2 regions of the Nocardiopsis sp. NPDC058789 genome follow, and region 1 is predicted to be linked to the other one. Evidence: riboswitches for the same ligand, from Rfam matches in the RefSeq annotation. Region 1 holds a riboswitch; the other holds the start of a gene.

Region 1 (4,967 bases):
GTGGCCACGTAGTCGCGCCCCTCCGCGATCATCAGCCCCCACTCCGGAGTGGGCGGCGGAGAGCCGTACCCGAGGAAGCCCAGGGTGGAGATGGCCAGGATGGCCGTACCGAACTGGAGGGCGGCGAGCGCGGCCACCGCCGTCATGGAGTTGGGCAGCACGTGCCGCCACAGGACCGTGTGGAACCGGCCGCCGCTGGCGTAGGCCGCCTCCACGTAGTCCGTGCCGCGCACCCGGACCACCTCCGAGCGCGCCAACCGGGCGAAGGCCGCGACGCTGGCCACACCCACCGCGAAGGCGATCTGCGCGGTGCCGAAGCCGAGCACGATGACCACGCTCAGGGACAGCAGCAGCGAGGGCACGGCCAGCAGGACGTCCACCACGCGCATCAGGGCGTCCTCGACCAGCCCGCCCACGGCGCCCGCGACCGCGCCGAGCAGGGTGCCCAGCACCAGGCCGACGGTGACCGCGACCAGGGCGCCGGAGAGCGAGTGGACCGAACCGTGCACCACCCGGGAGAACACGTCGCGGCCGGTGGCGTCGGTGCCGAACCAGTACTGGGCGCTGGGCTCCTGGAGGGCGTCGGCGGCCTCTCCGGTGACCGGACTGGCCGAGGTGAAGAACCCCGGCACCAGCGCCCAGGCCACCACCGACAGGATGACCAGGCAGGACAGGAGAGTGCTGATCTCCAGGCGGAGCGGGCGGCGCCACAGGCTGGGGCGGTCCGGGGCCGAGGCCGGGGCGGTCTCCGCGGCGCTGGGGCCGACGGAGGGGGTGAGGTTCATACGGAGGCTCCCGACTTGTTCCTCAGTCGCGGGTCCAGCACGGGGTAGAGCAGGTCCACGACCAGGTTGACCAGGACGAAGACGGTCGCGGCGAGCAGAACCACGGCCTGGAGGACGGCCACGTCCTGGTTGCTGACCGCCTGCTCGGTGAGGCGGCCGATCCCGGCCCGGCCGAACACGGTCTCGGTGACCACGGCGCCGCCGATGAGCTCACCGAACAGCACACCGGCCATGGTGAGGGTCGGCAGGAGCGCGTTCTTGGCGACGTTGCGCCACAGCACCCAGTGGCGGCTGGCGCCCTTGGCCCGCACCACGGTGACGAAGGGCTGCGTGTACACCTCGTCGATGCTGCGGGTGAGGATCTGGGCCAGGGGGGCGGAGATCGGCACGGCCAGGGTGAGCACCGGCAGGACCAGCCCCTGCACCGGGCCTGGGTTGATCACCGGGACCAGGCCGAGTCGGAAGGAGAACACCTGGATGAGCAGGATGCCGAGCCAGAAGACCGGGACCGACACGAACAGCGACGGCAGTGACCGCAGGAGTCCGCGAATCCAGGCCAGCCGGGGATAGGTGGACAGGAAGGCCACGGCCGTCGCCAGGACCAGCGCCGTGACGAACCCGAGGAGGGCGAGCTGGAGGGTACCGGGCAGGGCCTCGGCGATCAGGTGGCGCACGGCGGTGCCGCTCTGGACGGAGTGTCCGAAGTCGCCGCTCAGGAACCCGAGCAGGGTGTGCGCGTACTGCTGGTGGGCGGGGACGTCGACCCCGTAGGTCGCGCGCAGGGCGGCGATCTGCTCGGGCGACAGGCCGAGCTCGGGGTTCTCGAACCGGATCATGACGGCGTCGCCGGGCATGGCCTGGAGCAGCACGAACGCCGCTGTGAACGCGGCGAGCAACACCACCACGGCCTGCCCGACCCGTCGGAGTACGTAGCTCATCCGACCTCTCTGAGGTGTGGACTTCCAGGGACGGGTGGGACGGGAGCGGAACGGTGAGGGGCGGAGACGGAGGACGGTGGGCACCGACCGACCAGGGCCGTGCGGCGCCCACCGGCCCGCTACTCGTCCAGCCAGACCTCGTGGAAGCTGGGCCGGGCCACCGACTCGAACGCCACGCCGTGCACGCTGGGAGCGGTGCCGTACACCTGCGGCTCCTCGAACAGCGGGATGACGTAGGCCTGCTCGCTCAGGTGGGCCTGCACGGCCGCGCTGGCCTCGTCGCGGTCCTCGGGCTCGGCGGCGGAGGCCACCTCCTCCAGCAGTTCCTCCAGTTCCTCGTCCTGGACCGAGTCGTCGCCCGGGTCACGGTTGAGCAGGGTGTTGCGGTTCTGCGAGTGGTACTGGCTCTTGATGACGTCGTGGTCGGCGCGACCCACCATGGAGTGGTAGATCTGCACCTGGTCGGGGTCGTTGATCGCCTCGGCGTAGGTACCGGCGTCGGCGGCGAGGATCCGGAGGTCGACGCCGATCCCGGCGAGCTGCTGACTGATCAGCGTCAGCGCCTCGAACGACCGAGGCTGCGGAGCCGCCTCGTTGACCACGAGGGTGAGCGGGGTGCCGTCCTTCTCGCGGACCCCGTCGGAACCGAGCTCCCAGCCGGCTTCGTCGAGGAGCTCCTCGGCCCGCTCGGGGTCGTACTCCAGGTGCTCGGACTGGTCGGCGTAGCCCCGGGCGGTGGTGCTCAGGGTGGAGGTGGCCAGCGGGTAGTGATCCGTGTAGATGGTGTCCACGACCTCCTGCCGGTCGATCCCGGCGACCAGCGCCTGCCGCACGGGGAGTTCGGAGAGGATCTCGTTGCCCAGGCGCAGGCTGAGGCTGTTGTTGACCCCGTTGGTCTGCGGGGCGTGGACCGTGAACCCGGCCTCCTCGACCTGTCTCTCGTCCTGGGCCTGGACGTAGCGGACGAAGTGGGCCTGTCCGGCGATCAGCGAGCCCACGCGGACGCTGTCCTCGGGGGTGACGCTGACCTGGACCTCGTCCAGGTGGGCGCGGCCCTGGTTCTCCCGGCTCGGCGGCGCCCAGGCGTAGTCCTCCCGCGCGGTGAGGGTGAGGGAGGTGCCGATCTCCTCCTCGGTGATGGTGAAGGGCCCCGTGCCGATCACCTCGGTGGAGTTGCCCGGGCCGAAGCCCTCCAGGGAAAGGTCGAGCGTGTCCTCGGAGAGCAGGCCGGAGTTGATGGTGGAGGTGGCCTGGAGGAAGCCGGGTGAGGGGGCGTCGAAGTGGAACCGGACCGTGGTCTCGTCCAGGACCTCGCTGCCCCCGTAGTTGTTGATCGCCTCGGAGACGATCAGCGCGCGGTCCTGGTCGCCCTGTCCGTAGAGGTCGAAGTTCTTGGCGACCACCTCCGCGTCCAGCGGGGAGCCGTCGGAGAAGGTGACGTCGTCCCGGAGTGTGAAGGTGTACTCGGTGGCGTCGTCGTTGACCTCCCACTCCGTGGCGATCCAGGGCTCGAACTCCAGGGTCTCGGGGTCCTGGTACACCAGCCGGTCGGTGACGTTGTTGACCAGGCCGCCGTTGGGGTAGAAGCCCGCGGACGGCGGATAGAGGGAGTCGTGGGCCTGGTGTTCCAGGTAGACGAGGGTGCCTCCCGGGACGGGCCCACCGTCGCCCCCCGTTCCTGAGGAGGCGGAGGCACCGCAGCCCGTCAGGGTCATCAGGCCGACGGCCGCGAGCAGGGACAGGGCACGTACCGGTGTCGTGGAGTGGGACACGTTCTTCCTCTCGGGGACCGACGGGGACGACCCTCGGACCCGGTGTCACCTCGGGTCCGGGCGGGGTCCCTCTCGCGTCGGGTAGCACTTGCGCCCGCTGGTCGCGGACACCCGGTCTTGCTCGGGAGCACCCCACCGCCGTACGAGGGTTGCTGTCCCGCCTGCCGAGCCAGACAGCGGAACTCTTGACCTGACAAAAACATATCATACCAGTAGGAAAACTATAGATAGCGGCCGAGTCCGCCCCAGGGGGAATGCCCGGTAGGGCCCCCTCCGGGACACGACCGTGGAGCCGCCGGGCCCGGTGGGGGCTTCAGCGAGGCGGCTGCCGCCTGATCAGACCCGGTCCGCCGGGAACCCGCCCGTGGCCACGGGCCCCCACCGCTCGGGCGTGACCCGCACGAGCGCCTTGCCCTGGCGGTGCATCGCCTCGCGGTACTCGTCCCAGTCGGGGTGCTCCCCGGAGATGACCCGGAAGTACTCCACGAGGGGTTCGACGGCGTCCTCGCCGTCGATGACCTCGGCCGTGCCGTCGACCTGCACCCAGGGCCCGTCGAAGTCCTCGGAGAGGACGACGACGCTGACCCGTGGGTCCCTGCTCGCGTTACGGGCCTTGGCCCGCTCCGGATAGGTGGAGACCACGATCCGGCCCTCGGTGTCGACCCCGCAGGTCACCGGCGAGGCCTGGGGACCGCCGTCCGCTCGCCGGGTGAGCAGAAGCGCCCGGTGCCGGGGCCGCACGAACTCCAGGAGCCCGTCGAGGTCGACCTTGGTGTTGGTGGCGATGTTGGGTGCCATGTGCCCGCTTCCCAGAAGACGTCTCCAGCAACGCTAGACTATCCAGCAAACCCCGACGGGGCCGTGCCCCAAGCCGAGTCGGCAGGTGTCGTGCACGTATCGGGTGCGAAGTCGGCCAGCTGCTCCCTGCGTCGCGGGGAGCAGACCCTGGCCGCGATCGGCGGCGCGGACGAGGCGGGTCCATCCCCGCGTGCGCGGGGAGCAGCGGTAGCGCGTGAGCAGCTCGAACGGAGTTTCGGGTCCATCCCCGCGTGCGCGGGGAGCAGACTTCTTGAACAGGGAACTTACCAGTGACAAGGGGTCGTTTTTCCAACTTCTCGAAAGTTGGACACTGGTGATTTCCATCGACGAACGTGATTCTTGCGCATAACTGCATGCATGTTGGTAGGAACGACCCGAGGGTCAGTTGGCGGCCGTGAGAAGGACGTCCACGAGGCGTTCGGCGGCGTCGGGCATGCCCTTCGAGCGGGCCTGGGAGGCGATGGCGTCGCGGGTGGCCGGGTCAGCGAGGAGCGGCTCGACGGCGGCCTGGAGGTTGGCCGGGTTGACCTCGCCGAGGAGCGCCACGGCGGCGCCCGACTCCTGGAGGTGACGGGCGTTGTGCGCCTGCTCGTTCCCCGCGGAGGAAGCCAGCGGGATGAACACGGCGGCCTTGCCGAGAGCGGTGAGTTCGG
Region 2 (4,967 bases), on a different contig from region 1:
GGGCTCGGTCAGCCCGAAGCAGCCGATCGCGTCACCGGCGGCCATCCGGGGCAACCACTCGTTCTTCTGCTCCTCCGAGCCGAGCTTGTGGATCGCGGCCATGGCCAGCGAGCCCTGCACGGACACGAAGCTGCGCAGCCCCGAGTCCACCGCCTCCAGCTCGCGGCAGGCCAGGCCGTACGCGACGGCGCTGGAGCCGCCGCAGCCGTACCCCTCCAGGTGCATGCCGAGCACGCCCAGGTCGCCGAAGGCCTTGGCCAGGCCGCGCGGGTCGGGGAGGGTTCCGGCCTCGAACCAGTCGGCCACGTGGGGCAGGAGCTCACGGGTGGAGAACTCGCGGACGGCGTCACGGATGTCGCGCTCGGTGTCGGAGAGCTCGGCGTCCACCGCCAGGAAGTCGAGGGGGTCGGGTGCGGCGGCCCTGCGATGGGAGTCGCTCATGATGGGTGTCCCTTCGTCGTGCTTGTGTGTGTGGGGTCGGTGCCGGGGCGGGAACGGCTCAGCCGACGTCGGTCTGCTGGACGGCGCCACTGGTCAGGAGCGCAGCGATCCGCTCCTGGGTGAGGCCGAGTTCGCTCAGGACCTGAGCCGAGTGCTGCCCGAGCAGCGGGGGAGCGGTCATCGGTACGGGGGTGTGCTTCATGCGGAAGCCCGCACGGACCTGCTCCAACGGTCCGGCGGTGGGGTGCTCCACGGTGCGCAGGACGTCGTCGCCGTTGGCGTCCGCGGTGCGCAGGGCGTCCAGCACCCCGCGTACCCGACCGGCGGGGACCCCGGCCTCGACCAGGACCCGCATCCAGTGTTCGGCGGGCCGCTCCCGCAGCGTCGCGGACAGCTCCGCGACCAGTTCCCCCCGGTGCGCGACCCGTTCCGGGTTGGTGGCGTACCGGGGGTCCGTGCCCAGATCGGGGCGGTCGATCGCGGAGCACAGGCGCTGGTAGAGGGCGTCGTTCCCGGCCGCGATCACCACCTCGGCGTCCTTCGTGGGGAACACCTGGTACGGCACGATGGTCGTGTGGGCGTTGCCCACGCGCGCCGGCTCGGCCCCGGTGACCAGCGCCTGCTGCGCGAGGTTGACCAGGCTGGACAGGGTGGAGTTGACCAGGGAGACGCTGATGTCCTCGCCGCGCCCGGTCACCCGGGCCCGCATGAGCGCACCGAGGATGCCCACGGCCGCGTTCAGGCCGGTCAGGACGTCGGTGAGCGCCACACCCACCTTGCTCGCCGGACCGTCGACGGGACCGGTGGCGGCCATCAGCCCGCTCTCGGCCTGCACGACGATGTCGAACCCCGGACGGGTGGCGGGTTCGTGTTCGGGGCCGAAACCGCTCACGGAGCAGTACACGACGGCCGGATTGCGCGCGCTGACCTGCTCGTATCCCAACCCGAGCCGGTCGATCACCCCGGGCCGGAAGTTCTGGATCACCACGTCCGAGGTGGCGCACAGCTCCTGGACGGCGGCCAGCCCCTCCGGGTCCTTCAGGTCGACGGCCAGGCTGCGCTTGTTCCGGTTCACGGACAGGAAGTACGCGGCCTCGCCGGGGGAGTGGTCCGCCCGGTGCTCCTCCGTGGGCTCCGCGTAGGGCGGGCCCCAGGAGCGGGTGTCGTCGCCCCGGCCGGGCTGCTCCACCTTCACCACCTCGGCGCCCATGTCCGCGAGCAGCATGGTCGCGTAGGGGCCCGCGAGCACCCGGGACAGGTCGGCGATCCGCACCCCGGCCAGGGGGAGCGGTGCTCCCTGACCGGGACCGGGGTCGGGCTGAGGATGGGTCTCACGCATGGGGGGTCACTCCTTGCCGTCGGACGGGCACTCGGGATCCACGGGGCCGCCGGGCAGCTGGTCGCCGTCCCGCAGCTGGTAGTAGGTCTCCAGGCAGCGGCGCAGCGCGGTGGTGAGCGCGGCGCCGGACTGGCCCGCGTAGCGCGTCTGGACCCGCTGGACGATCTCCGCGATGTCCTCGGTCACCGAGGCGCCCTCGACCAGGGCACGGAAGAAGTCCTTGGCCAGGTCGGTCAGGAGGGTGGTGTCCGCGGCCACGATCCGGCCGTCCGCGGAGTCCACCGCGAGCACGACACCGAGCCGCTGGTACTGGGAATGGCTCGCCACCGAGTCGGGAAGACGGGCGTAGCCGGAGATGAGCACGACCCTGGGGTCGCGGAGAAGCTGCTGAACACGGTCGTCGCCGTACAACGGAAAAGCACCTCTTGTCTGCGGGCACGCGAAAACTCCAACTGACTGGAGTCTCGCGTCTGAAGGGCGGCCGGGGGAAACCGGACACCCGCGACGTGAGGGCAGTTCTCGATCAGTATGGCCCAGCCGGGACGGTCGGTGTCAAGGCGGGGGGTGGTCCAGGGCACACGCGCGCACGGATGCGCGCTCCGGGAACCCTGTGTTACATTTCCGCTCAGGTCACGAGTACCAGCGACAAGCCCCGGCTAGCTGGTCGGCAACCCTCCTTCCGCGGTGGGGTGCCCCGGGTGAGGACCAGGTCCCGACACGACCGTGTCAGACAAGCGCGGACCCCTGAGGCGCAGCCGTCATCGGCGTACCCCGTGGGTCCCACGACCCGCAGAAGAGGTGCCCCATGACCACCGTCATCCCGTTCGACTCCACGCGCTCCAGCCGTTCCGCCGCCCGGGACGCGGCCCGAGAGGCCGAGGCCCGCACCGAGTGCGCGATCGTCACCGCCGAGGGCGGGGTCCCCCTGGTCGACGGTGAGTACGTCGACTACGCCAACTTCGACTACGCGGCCAGCGCCCCCTGCCTGACCAGCGTCGCGGACGCGCTCTCCGCCGCTCTCCCGTACTACGCCAGCGTCCACCGGGGCGCCGGGCACCACTCGCAGGTCAGCACCGACGCCTACGAGCGCGCCCGCCGCAGCGTCTCCCGGTTCCTGGGCGTGCGCACCGAGGCCGACGCCCACGGTTCCGCCGACGCGGTCGTGTTCGTGCGCGGCACCACCGACGCCGTCAACCTGCTGGCCCGCGCCGTGCCCGAGGGCTGCACCGTGGTGGTCTTCGAGTCCGAGCACCACGCGAGCCTCCTTCCGTGGGAGCACCCGGCCGCACGCGCCGGACAGGTGATCCGCCTTCCCCTGCCCGCGTCGCCCGAGGAAGCCGTCGCCTCGGCCCGCGCCGCGCTCGCGCGGGCGCCCGAGGGTCCCCGCCTGCTGTGCGTCACCGCCGCCTCCAACGTCACCGGCGAGATCTGGCCGGTCGAGGAACTGGTCGAGGCCGCCCACGCTGAGGGGGCCCGTGTGGTGGTGGACGCGGCCCAGTACGTGCCGCACCTGCCGTTCAGTCTCACCGGCACCGGCGCCGACTACGTGGCCCTGTCCGGGCACAAGCTCTACGCCCCCTTCGGTTCCGGAGTGCTGGCGGGCCGTGCCGACTGGCTCAGCGACGCCGCCCCCTACCTGGCGGGAGGGGGCGCGACCCGCCGGGTGACCGAACACGACGTCCAGTGGAACGACCTGCCCGCGCGCCACGAGGCGGGCAGCCCGAACGTGCTGGGAGCCGTGGCGCTGGCGGCGGCCTGCGACACCTTCACCACCGAGACGCTCTCCCTCCAGCACATCCGTGAGGCCGCTCTGCTGGAGCGCCTGCGCTCCGGGCTGGGCGAGATCGAGGGCGTGCGCGAACTGTCCCTGTGGGACGCCGAACACGCCCGGGTCGGGATCGTGTCGTTCGTGGTCGACGGCCTGCCCGCCGACCTCCTCGCCGCCGCGCTCTCCGCCGAGTACGGGATCGGGGTGCGCGACGGCCTGTTCTGCGCCCACCCGCTCACCACCCACCTGCTGCCCGAGGGGCACGAGCAGGCCGTGCGGGCGAGCCTGGGCGTGGGGACCACCGAGGAGCACGTGGACCGGCTGGTCGGCGCGGTCACCGACCTCGTGGCCCACGGCCCGCGCTGGGAGTACGCCGACTGCGACGGCCGCCTCGCCCCGGTTCCGGACCCCCGCAACGTCCTCTGAAGCGTCGGATGCCGCCCGGAATGTCTGGAATCTGTGTGTTCGGGACCTCGGACTCATGGAACTTCACTACGCATGACCCCCCATTCGACGCACTGGGTCACATTTCACGCGGGGGTGTGCTGGGGATCACGTTCCCAGGCGGTACTATCGGGCCCTGACGGCGGGGCGCGCCGTCGCCGGACCCGACCGGTCCGTACCGACGCGACGTCCCGCCTCCCGCGAGCGAACCGGCTGGGGGAGCGTGATCGTGACGGACGTACGAGGACCCAAGACAGGTCCCCTCACGGCCGTGTTCCGACCCACCGAGCCCCCGCGCGTCCCCGAGCAGCCCTCACCGGTGGTCAGCCTCGGCCCGCGCACCCGACCGCCGGACCCGGCCGACGCCGAGCGGGTCCGCCTGCACCAGGCCTTCCTCGGCCGCGTCGTCGACTACCTCTGCGCGGACGCCGGGATACGCCAGTTCGTGGACTGGGGCTGCCCGGTGCCCGGCACCGCCGAGCGCGTACGCCGGGCCAGCGCCGACGCCACACTGGTGCACCTGGCCCCGACCGGGACGGCCGGGGTGCTGGCCGCACCCGCCTCCAACGCGACCGTCCTGGCCGGGGACGGCTCCGGCGGCACCGGTACGGACTCCGTGCTCCGACGCCTCCACACCAGCGGGCTCGTCGACTTCGACGAGCCCGTCGCCGTCCTGATGACCCGCCCCGGCACCGAACAGGACCCGCCCGCCGGTCTCGACACCCTGCACCGCATGATGCGCGGCGGCGGATACGTCGCCCTCACGTCCACGGCTCCCCGCCCCACGGCGGAACGGGCCTTCGCCCCCTTCCTCCCCGTCGAACCGGGGGTCGCCGACCTGACCTGGTGGCCCTACCCGGACGAGGACGTGTCCGCCCCGGGGTGTGGAACCCTGGGCGGACTGGGCCGCGCGCCCGGGCGAGGAAGGGGAGCGACGTGATGGCGCTGAACTGGAACGGTGAGATCCAGGCCCAG

What was found. Region 1 has a riboswitch for S-adenosylmethionine ahead of ACFW3L_RS18145 (TIGR04028 family ABC transporter substrate-binding protein). Riboswitches for the same ligand answer to the same signal wherever they lie in the genome.
Region 2: another riboswitch for S-adenosylmethionine. It lies ahead of ACFW3L_RS16830 (aminotransferase class V-fold PLP-dependent enzyme); the one in region 1 lies ahead of ACFW3L_RS18145 (TIGR04028 family ABC transporter substrate-binding protein).

Annotation. Positions count from the first base shown of each region.
Region 1 covers NZ_JBHYOW010000011.1:165,804-170,770, forward strand. The annotation lists gene ACFW3L_RS18135 (ABC transporter permease) at 1-785, opposite strand, end outside; gene ACFW3L_RS18140 (ABC transporter permease) at 782-1,723, opposite strand; gene ACFW3L_RS18145 (TIGR04028 family ABC transporter substrate-binding protein) at 1,843-3,495, opposite strand; SAM riboswitch class IV at 3,575-3,686, opposite strand; gene ACFW3L_RS18150 (PPOX class F420-dependent oxidoreductase) at 3,832-4,293, opposite strand; gene ACFW3L_RS18155 (glycosyltransferase) at 4,696-4,967, opposite strand, start outside.
Region 2 covers NZ_JBHYOW010000010.1:147,263-152,229, forward strand. The annotation lists gene ACFW3L_RS16815 (acyl-CoA dehydrogenase family protein) at 1-441, opposite strand, end outside; gene ACFW3L_RS16820 (CaiB/BaiF CoA transferase family protein) at 500-1,780, opposite strand; gene ACFW3L_RS16825 (DUF3870 domain-containing protein) at 1,787-2,191, opposite strand; SAM riboswitch class IV at 2,409-2,523, shown strand; gene ACFW3L_RS16830 (aminotransferase class V-fold PLP-dependent enzyme) at 2,586-3,974, shown strand; gene ACFW3L_RS16835 (SAM-dependent methyltransferase) at 4,222-4,932, shown strand; gene ACFW3L_RS16840 (DinB family protein) at 4,932-4,967, shown strand, end outside.